3 regions of the Catenovulum sp. SX2 genome follow, and region 2 is predicted to be linked to each of the others. Evidence: predicted binding sites of a transcription regulator. Region 2 holds the regulator's gene; each other region holds the start of a gene.

Region 1 (3,286 bases), 1.9 Mb from region 2:
CAATATTGCGAATGAAAATTTGCCCTATTTGAGAGACCTGAATTTTATCCGCTTCAATTTTCACCAAACCTTGCCGTTCAAATACTTTTAATTGCACCCACTCTTCTACATAATCGCTTAATGGTATTTGTTGAATTGGCAGAGTTAAATGACACAACAAGTGATGAATTAAAGACTCTCTTTGTTTGTCGTCGTTGCTTCGGAACAATGCTTTAACAAAGGCTGTTTGCTTCTGGTCAATCGCTTGATAATAAGATTTAAGATGTTTGTCGTTTTGCAACATAGCAACCGAATAATCAGATATTGCGGATACCCCAAAACCTAACATAACTTGAGTGTCACTATCCGCATAACCTTGAAAGTTTCGAATTAGTGTTTCGTTTTGTTGCGCCAGATAAAGATTGTCATCTGCTTTGACGAAGTGATCTAAACCTACTTGACGATAACCATTCATCTCTAAATAGTTAATTGCATCTATTAATATTGCCACCTTTAATTGTGCATTTGGCAAATCAGCTTGTTTAATTTTTGCTTGCGATGGAAACATGCTCGGCATATGTGCATAGTTAAACATAGCAATACGGTCTGGATTTAAGCTCACTACGTTTTCTAGCGTTTGCATAAAAGTTTGTTGGTTTTGATGTGGTAAACCATAAACCAAATCAAAGTTAATACTAAAGTTAGTTGTCGCTGCTTGTCGCTGGCGAATGGCTAATATTAGCGACTCAATTGATTGGTAAGATTGCTGACGATTTATCGCAATTTGTGTTTTGTCATTAAAGTCTTGAATGCCCAAACTAAAGCGGTTAAATCCTATATCAATAATGTTGTTGATACGCGTTGAATCAACCGTACGCGGGTCTAATTCTATTGCCCACTCACATTTATCACTGATATTAAAATTCGCCTTTAAAGCGTTTGCTAAGCTTTGTAATTGTTCATCTGATAAAAATGTTGGAGTGCCACCACCTAAATGTATGTCAGTTACTTGTACCTCTGCTGGCAAACTCGGAGCACGCTGCTCAATTTCTTTAATTAAGTAATTTAAATAGGTTTGACCTTTTTCTTTATTCTGCGTGATAAATTTGTGGCAACCACAGTAGTAGCATAGTTGTTGGCAGAATGGGATATGTAAGTACAAGCTTACTGTCTTTAAGTTACCGTCTAACTCCGCATACAATTCACTTTCTTCGATTTGTTCTTCGCTACCCTCTAACGGGATAAATTGTTTAGCGGTAGGGTAAGAAGTATATCGTGGGCATGGTTTATTAAAAGTCTCTACTAGCGACATTATTTTTTGTTTTTGCTGTACAGATATTTTTGTTTGCCAATTATCGACGTTTTCCACAAGCCCACCAGTTAGTTACAATTATTCAGCTTTATTATTGGTTATTTGTGGTTGGTAGGTGGTGATCTAGATCAAGTTACGGACAACAAATATTCCATATATCTTAATCCTCTCAGCCTCTAAACTAGCAGCAATTAGATACGATAGCACCTTTCACTTACCTACCAAAAAACTAACAGCGCTGATAAAATAATCCCCGCATTCAGTCAGGAATTGCGATTAATACACAGACTCGCTGTAAACCCATCCATGGGAGCTCGAGACAAATCATCCACGATTTGTACGGTCTGCTTTATTAATCCCAATCCCTTCCTTCAACCCAAATGTCGCTTCAACAATCGTCACCGCAATGCTTTAGTCCTCCTGGCTACCAAACTGGCAACAACCTTTCTAAACGCAACACTAGTGTCAAAAAGGTGGAAGGGGGGTTGGTCGAAAAATCTCTTTTTCAGGAATTAAAAAGCGAAGCTTACATGGATGTATTCATCGCGTTTTTTCGAGTAATACCCCATGCACCTAGCTCTTCCCTGCCATCAAACTAGCAACGACCTTGCTAACAGCAACACTAGTGTCAAAAAGGTGGATGGGGGTGTTGTTTGCAAAACTTCAATCGGTAGGGATACCGTTTGCGAGCGGGCCATGGATGGCCTTGCAGCGTTTTTGCAAACAATTCCCCATTTACCTTGCCCTTCCCTGCCAAAAAACTAACAGCGCTGATGAAACAATCCCCACATTCAGTCAGGAATTGCGATTAATACACAGACTCGCTGTAAACCCATCCATGGGAGCTCGAGACAAATCATCCACGATTTGTACGGTCTGCTTTATTAATCCCAATCCCTTCCTTCAACTTATGTGTTGCTTCAACAATTGTCATCGCAATATTAGAGATAGAAAGGTGGATGGGTGTGTTGATCGAAAAATCTCTTTTTCAGGGATGAAAAAGCGAAGCGTACATGGATGTATTCACAGCGTTTTTTCGAACAATACCCCATTTACCTTGCTCTTCCCTGCCACTAAACAAGCAACAACCTTGCTAACAGCAACACTGGTGTCAAAAAGGTGGATGGGTGTGTTGTTTGCAAAACTTCAATCGGTAGGGATACCGTTTGCGAGCGGGCCATGGATGGCCTTGCAGCGGTTTTGCAAACAATTCCCCATGCACCTTGTCCTTCCCTGCCAGCAAACTAGCAGCGACTTGTCTCACATCTACAACAGAGCCAAATTATGATTTGAGGGTAAAACTTCAACCAGTAGGATATGTTTTATATAGAAGTTAGTAAGCACCTACAAAAAAGCCCAACCATATAGGTTGGGCTTTCAATCAAACAAAAAACTTAGCTGAAACTACACATCTAAGTTCGCTACATTCAACGCATTGCGTTCAATGAAATCACGACGAGGTTCAACTTGATCACCCATCAAAGTAGAGAACAATTGATCAGCACCAATCGCATCTTCAATTGTCACTTTAAGCATACGGCGACTATTTGGGTCCATAGTGGTTTCCCAAAGTTGATCTGCATTCATCTCACCCAAACCTTTATAACGTTGGATGTATAAACCTTTTTTCGATTCTTTAATTAACCAATCTAAACCTTGCTCAAAAGACTGAATCGGGAAAATACGCTCACCACGTTTGATGTAAGCACCCTCTTCAACTAAACCAGCAATAGTATTACCCGTTTTAGCAATGTTTTGATAATCAGCAGAGCTAACAAAATCAGCATCTACCTTATACACATAATCAACACCATGTGTACGTACATTAAAGCGTGGGATGTAAGAGTGAATCTCTTGGTCGAAATCTACATGATGTTCAAAGATAGAACTACCATCTTTTTTCGCTTCAAGTTGAGAAGCTAAACCAGCAGCCCACTGTTCAACAAACTCTTTATCTTTTAATTTGTCAGCAGTTAATGCTTCAACATACTTAAG
Region 2 (3,286 bases):
CGCTATGTCACAGCGGCTTAACCGCATTTTAAAACAAAATTTTGTTTGGGCTATTGGTTACAATGCTTTAGCATTACCTCTAGCGGTATTTGGCATATTAACACCTTGGATGGCAGTAATAGGTATGTCAGCAAGTTCGCTAATTGTTGTAAGCAACTCAATGAGATTACTGAAAAAATGAATGTAATTTACGTTTTAATTCCGTTGGCGATTGTGATTATTGTTGTCGCTCTTGTGCTGTTTTTCTGGGCTGTAAAAAAAAATCAGTTTGAAGATTTAGATCGCCAAGGCCATGACATTTTATTTGATGATGATAAACCACAAGATAAATAAGTTTTAATCCAATGCCTGAGTTTATCACAGCATTTGTCCTGGGTTTAGTGGGCGCTGGCCATTGTATCGCTATGTGCGGAGGTTTAGCTATTGCTTCCGGTATTAGCAGTCGGTTTAGTCATGCCCTGTTATATAGCTTAGGGCGGGTAACCAGTTATGCCATTATTGGTTTTGTGGTCGGTACTGCTGGCTTTTGGTTAACCGCGAGTTTTAAACCTTTTTTACTTTTACTAAAAATATTCTCAGCATTGCTATTAATTTTTCTCGCTTTTTACATAGCAAAATGGAATTTTGCTATTACCAAAATTGAAAAAATTTCAACTAAATTATGGTCGAAACTTGCGCCAACAGCTCACAGTTTAATTAAAGAGCAAAGTTATTTAGCTCGTTTTGCGGCGGGTGCTGTATGGGGTTGGTTACCTTGTGGTTTAGTTTACAGCGTGCTTACTTGGGCAGCAGCGTCAGCCAGCCCATTTAAATCGGCTGCGCTAATGTTTTGTTTTGGTTTAGGCACTTGGCCAGCGCTCTTGTTGTCCGCGTCAATTAGCCAACAAATGCATCATTTTCTAAACCAAAAGCCAGTTAGAAATACACTTGCCATCAGCTTAATATTATTTGCAATTTACATGCTAGCAACTGCTGTATTGCAGTTGAATATAAGTTAACATTAAAGGTTATTAACAACCTAATTCAGTCGAGCGACAAATGGATATGACAGCAAAATTTACTTCAAGTATTCAATGCCAAAAATGCAGCATTAGTCAATTGTGTTTACCTTTTGCCTTGAATGATAGCGAACTTAATCAGCTGGATAATATTATACAGCGTAAAAAGCCGTATCAAAAAAAGCAAAAGTTGATAGAAGCCGGCCAGTCATTTAAGTCGCTATACGCTGTGCGCTCTGGCTCTTTTAAGTCATATACAGTATCAGGGAATGGTGAAGAACAAATTATCGCATTTCACCTACCCGGCGACATTATAGGTTTTGACGCGATTCAAGCACAAAACCATCCGAGTTTTGCCGAAGCGCTTGAAACCGCTATGATTTGTGAAATTCCCTATGACACAATGGATAAGCTCAGCGCGACAATGCCAAAGCTGCGCCAACAAATCATGCGCTTAATGAGTAATGAGATATCGACAGATCAAGATATGTTATTTCTCCTCAATAAAAAAACTGCTGACGCTCGTTTAGCCAGTTTTATCATTCAATTGTCAAATCGTTTTAAACAACGAGGCTTATCGTCAAAAGAGTTTAGTTTAACTATGACACGTGGCGAAATAGGTAATTATTTAGGCTTAACAGTTGAGACCATCAGTCGTTTATTAAGTCGCTTCCATCAGGAACGCATTATCAAAGTAGAACGCAAACTGATTTCAATCGAATCTTTTGATGGATTGAAGAAAGTTGCGGAATATAGCCCAAACTCAGAATGTAAATAAGCTACAAAATTTTCAGCAAAGCGCCATGGGTTGAACTAAACTCAAATAAATTACAATCTATGGAGCTTAGCGATGAGAGAAGTAAGCAAAATTCTCGTTGTTATTGAGCCTAACGACGAAAAACTCAAAGCCCTCAAACGCGCGGTCGCATTAGCGCATAAAACTGGTGCAACCATAACAGCCTACCTTGCCGTTTACGATTTTTCTTACGAAATGACCACTATGCTGTCGGCCGAAGAGCGCGAGCTGATGCGCCGTTGTATGGTAGAAGAGCGCACCCAATGGTTAGAAGATGTGTTAGAGCCATTTGCGAGCCAAGTGTCGCAAATACGTCCATTAGTTGAATGGCATAATCGGCCGTTCGAGGCTGTCATAAAACAAGTTATTCAATACAAGTATGATCTAGTTGTTAAAGCCACACATGAACACAGTGTGCTACAAGCTGTCATATTTACCCCGACAGATTGGCATTTGTTGCGTAAATGCCCCTGCTCGGTTTTATTGGTAAAAGAACATGATTGGCCGGACAACGGTACAATTCTCGCGGCAATTAATAGCGTCAGCCAAGAACAACAACATATTGATTTAAACAATAATATCATTGGCACTTCTCAGTATATGCGAAGCCTACTGCAAGCCAATTTAAAGTTGCTTAATTGTTATCCCGCTGGCGCTGTTAGTTTGGCGGTGGAAATTCCAGAGTTTGATCCAACCGCTTATCGCGAAGCAATACGTCAACACCACCTCAGCTCAACTTTAAAGTATGCAAAAGCTTTTGATATCGTCGAAGAAAATTGCATATTGGCAGAAGGGTTACCCGAAGATTCGATCACTCAATACGCCAAGGAGCTCGACGCTGAATTAATCGTTCTAGGTACAATTGGTCGTAGTGGCTTAACCGCCGCTTTGCTCGGCAATACAGCAGAACATTTATTAGATGGTGTCAATTGTGATGTACTGGCATTAAAACCTTACGGTTTTCAAAGCCCAGTAACACTAAACAAAAACTAAAGATTAACACCTTAACGAATTTTGCTATAATCCGCGCCTCTAATTTAGTGAGGCGCAGCATGCAAACTTTAACCGCAAAAAACCAGTATAACTTCAACAAACTACAAAAAAGAATTCGTAGATGTGTTGGTAAAGCCATTGAAGATTTTAATATGATTGAAGATGGTGACAAAGTTATGGTGTGTCTATCGGGCGGTAAAGATAGCTACACTATGTTAGATATTTTGATGTTTTTACGTCAAAGAGCGCCGATTAACTTCGACATTATTGCAGTTAACTTAGATCAAAAACAACCAGGTTTCCCAGAAGATGTTTTACCTAAATACTTAGACTCAATAGATGTTGAATATAAGATTATTGAAGAAGACACCTACAGCATAGTTAAAGAAAAAGTGCCAGAAGGCAAAACCACATGCTCACTCTGCTCAAGACTACGCCGCGGCATTTTATACCGCACAGCCAAAGACTTGGGTGTGACTAAAATCGCCTTAGGCCATCA
Region 3 (3,286 bases), 1.5 Mb from region 2:
AGGCGCAACCGGTGGATGTTTATCGAATTCGTTTAAACCTTTGATTTCGCCTTGCCAGTCGTGGGTTAAAATAAAACTGGCTAGATTAGGTATTTCAATCGCCCATAAATTCTGCTGTGTTTTTTCATCAGGCACAGCAAACAATATCAAAGGTGCACCTTGCTCTGTATGCCAAACCCCTTCTATTGCCGCCACCTTTTGTGGTTGATGTTCTAGCGTATTCAACCCATGCATATCGCCTAAAAATATTTGAGTTGGAGCTAACAGCGCAGCTATGGTTAACGCGGTTTTTAATGTTTGTCTTGGCGCGCGTTTTTCATCCCCGCGGTATATTCGATAAGCACTTAAACCGATAATAAAAAACGATGCAGTTAAACCAGACGCCAGCAGCATATGGCTAAGACGGTATGGGAAAGATGGGTTAAAAATAACTTCAAACCAGTCGGTTACATGCGCAACACCATCAATCATTTCAAAGCCAGTTGGCGTTTGCATCCAAGAGTTGAGCGACAATATCCAAAAAGCTGACATGCTAGTACCAAAAGCTACGATAAAACTCGCAAGCGTATGTACCCAAGGTTTTACCCTATTCATGCCAAACAGCATAATGCCGAGGAAAGTTGCTTCTAAAAAGAATGCGGTGAGCACTTCGTAACCCAATAAAGGCCCAGCAATATTACCGACGGTTTGCATAAACCCCGGCCAGTTGGTGCCAAATTGAAACGACATAGTAATGCCACTAACCACACCTAACGCAAAGGTGAGTGCGAATATTTTTACCCAAAAGCGATAAGCGCGCATCCACACTTCGTCTTGAGTGAAGTGCAGTTTTATTTTGAAGTAAAAAAGATACCAAGCCAAAGCGATTGTGATGGTTGGAAATAAAATATGAAAACTGATGTTGAGTGCAAATTGTATGCGAGACAACACAAGCGTATCGAGCCCTAAAAATAGCTCCATAACCTGCCTCCTGAGAGAATTGTAAATTTACCTGAACTCTGTGATAACTAAGCTGTTGTCCAGAGCTTAGGTAAATTGGCTATTTATCCAGAAGATTGTTTATTTATCTGTTCCTGAATTTAAAAATTTGTCTTTCATATCCAGTACCTTGCCAACACCTGCGCCTAAACGCATCAAGGTATTAAGCTTCTCCGGCCCCATTTTTGGCAACTCAGCTGCCCAATGGGTGATGGTTTCCAGCAAGTCATGAATTTGCTGCATTTGCTGTAATGCATATTCTTCAGCATCATTGCCAGGTTCGGTTAATAGGTTGTCGCGCAATAGAGATAAAGTTGGGTCTACTTCGCGTTTGCGTCTTTCTTCAAATACTCGCAAAGCTAATGTCCAGATATCACCTGCAGGTGCGTAATATTCTTTGCGATCACCCGGAATATGCTGCACTTGAATTAAACGCCACGCCTGCAATTCTTTAATGCCCATACTGACATTACCGCGGGAGATGTTAAGAGCATCGGAGATTTCGTTAGCGGTGAGTGGATTTTTTGAGATTAAAATTAAGCCGCACATTTGCCCAATAGTACGGTTAAAACCCCAACGGCTACCCATTTCACCACAGTGCATTACGAAGGCTTCTAGTTTTGAATTCATGGTTAACTACCAAAGTTTCAGAAATTACTGAAACTTTAAAACAAACATTTTTTGATTTCAATCAAAATTTATGCAGATTTTTTTTGGTGCTGCTCGCTTTGGTGCCATGAAGTAGATTGGAATTGCGAACAAATGAACCAACCTTGAATTGCATGGATGCAACTCAGTACCGAGGATAGGGTTTATATTTTCTGAAGCGAAACCTACTTTTCAGGGATGAAAAGTAGGAGCGCACAAGGATGTGTTTACAGCGTTTTCGCTTGGGAAATGTAAACTTTAGCCGACTATAGTGCACTCTCACTTCAGTTAACTTTAGCCACGAAGTTAATTTGATAAAACCACCCACATAAGCTAAATTTGCCGCAAAAGATCGACAGGAAAAAACCATGAACCCAATTATCCAGTTACTCAAAGAACAAAACATCTCAGACCAAAAAATCGGCGAGTTATTCCAAGAACTCACGCAAAACCCATTGGCAGCAATGGCAACCATACAAACACTTGGTATTCCGCAAGAAAAACTACAGCCATTAATTATGTTAGTAATGAGCCAACCAAACTTAATTAAAGAAGCAGTTGAAGAACTAGGACTAGATTTTTCAAAAGTAGAAGAAGCAAAAGCAAAGTTAAATAACTAATCAGCAAAAAGCGGTGCTAGTACAGAAACCTAGCACCGAAAGGCACATTTTAATGAGCACTGCTTTGTTATAAAACTCGACAAGCTTGCTGCGGCTTGCCGAGTTTAGTTTTTAAACATTAGAATTTAAAATTAACCCCTAAGTAGAAAGTAGAACCGAACTCAGTGGTGTTATATAAACGATCATCCGAGTCACTGTACTGCTCTTCTCTTTGGTTGGTTAAATTAATCGCTTCAAAGGTAAATTTGGTTGTGTCATTCAACTGATAGAAAGCCGAGAAATCAACATAAGTTGTACCGTGGAAGCCAGTTTCATCTTGCTCATGGTTGCCCGGGGTTTCTATATGGGTAATGTATTCACTGCGATAAGCCGTTGAAATACGTGCACCCCAAGTGTCAGTTTCGTAATAAAGCGTTGCATTGGCTGAATGCTCAGATAAACCAGGAAAAGCTTTAGTGGCAAACAACTCGCCTGCGTCGTAATAACCCATGTCACCATCAGCAAATGTGTAGTTAGCAATCACACCTAAGTTATCAAATGGTGCTGGCAAAAAGGTGAAATCAAACTGACCGCCTAACTCCAAACCTTGAATGCTAGTGTCTTCACCATTCACTTTGGTGTAATAGGTAAACATAGTATCGGCGTTTTGTCCGGCGGCTAATAAATCGGTTGAGAAACCAGTTTGACCATACGGCATTTCAATTGCTTTGCTGATAACAAAGTTTTTAATTTCTTTATAAAAAAGACCAGCCGAGATAAATCCACTTTCTGCTAAATACCACTCTAACGCAGTTTCATAGTTGGTTGATTTAAATGGCGATAAACTAGGGTTGCCTGAGCTTAACTCTTGACGGTCGGTACTAACACTGCCCGCAATACCCAAATCAGCTAACGCTGGGCGGGTTAAGTTTTTGCTAACACTCGCGCGCAACTGCATATCGTCACTAACATGCCATACCAAGTTTAATGCAGGTAAAACGTCAGAATACACTTGTGGAACTTGGATTAATGACGGGTCATCATCACCTTCTTTTCGAATA

Evidence for each region. The regulator FNR, encoded in region 2, switches genes on or off when oxygen is low (the NO sensors DNR and NnrR bind a similar motif). The targets are predictions, from matches to a motif close to TTGATCTAGATCAA.
Region 1: a site for FNR is predicted at 1,410-1,423, ahead of hemN (oxygen-independent coproporphyrinogen III oxidase). Genes of this name have one in related genera too.
Region 3: a site for FNR is predicted at 1,660-1,673, ahead of ACMZOO_RS08125 (GbsR/MarR family transcriptional regulator). Genes of this name have one in related genera too.

The regions. Positions count from the first base shown of each region.
Region 1 is NZ_CP182493.1:2,256,347-2,259,632, reverse strand. Features, by position in the region: gene hemN (oxygen-independent coproporphyrinogen III oxidase) at 1-1,348, opposite strand, end outside; gene gyrB (DNA topoisomerase (ATP-hydrolyzing) subunit B) at 2,696-3,286, opposite strand, start outside.
Region 2 is NZ_CP182493.1:396,375-399,660, forward strand. Features, by position in the region: gene ACMZOO_RS01710 (heavy metal translocating P-type ATPase) at 1-181, shown strand, start outside; gene ccoS (cbb3-type cytochrome oxidase assembly protein CcoS) at 178-333, shown strand; gene ACMZOO_RS01720 (sulfite exporter TauE/SafE family protein) at 345-998, shown strand; gene fnr (fumarate/nitrate reduction transcriptional regulator Fnr) at 1,039-1,776, shown strand; gene uspE (universal stress protein UspE) at 1,849-2,787, shown strand; gene ttcA (tRNA 2-thiocytidine(32) synthetase TtcA) at 2,847-3,286, shown strand, end outside.
Region 3 is NZ_CP182493.1:1,935,729-1,939,014, forward strand. Features, by position in the region: gene ACMZOO_RS08120 (cytochrome ubiquinol oxidase subunit I) at 1-960, opposite strand, end outside; gene ACMZOO_RS08125 (GbsR/MarR family transcriptional regulator) at 1,060-1,608, opposite strand; gene ACMZOO_RS08130 (DUF2999 family protein) at 1,995-2,246, shown strand; gene ACMZOO_RS08135 (TonB-dependent receptor) at 2,365-3,286, opposite strand, start outside.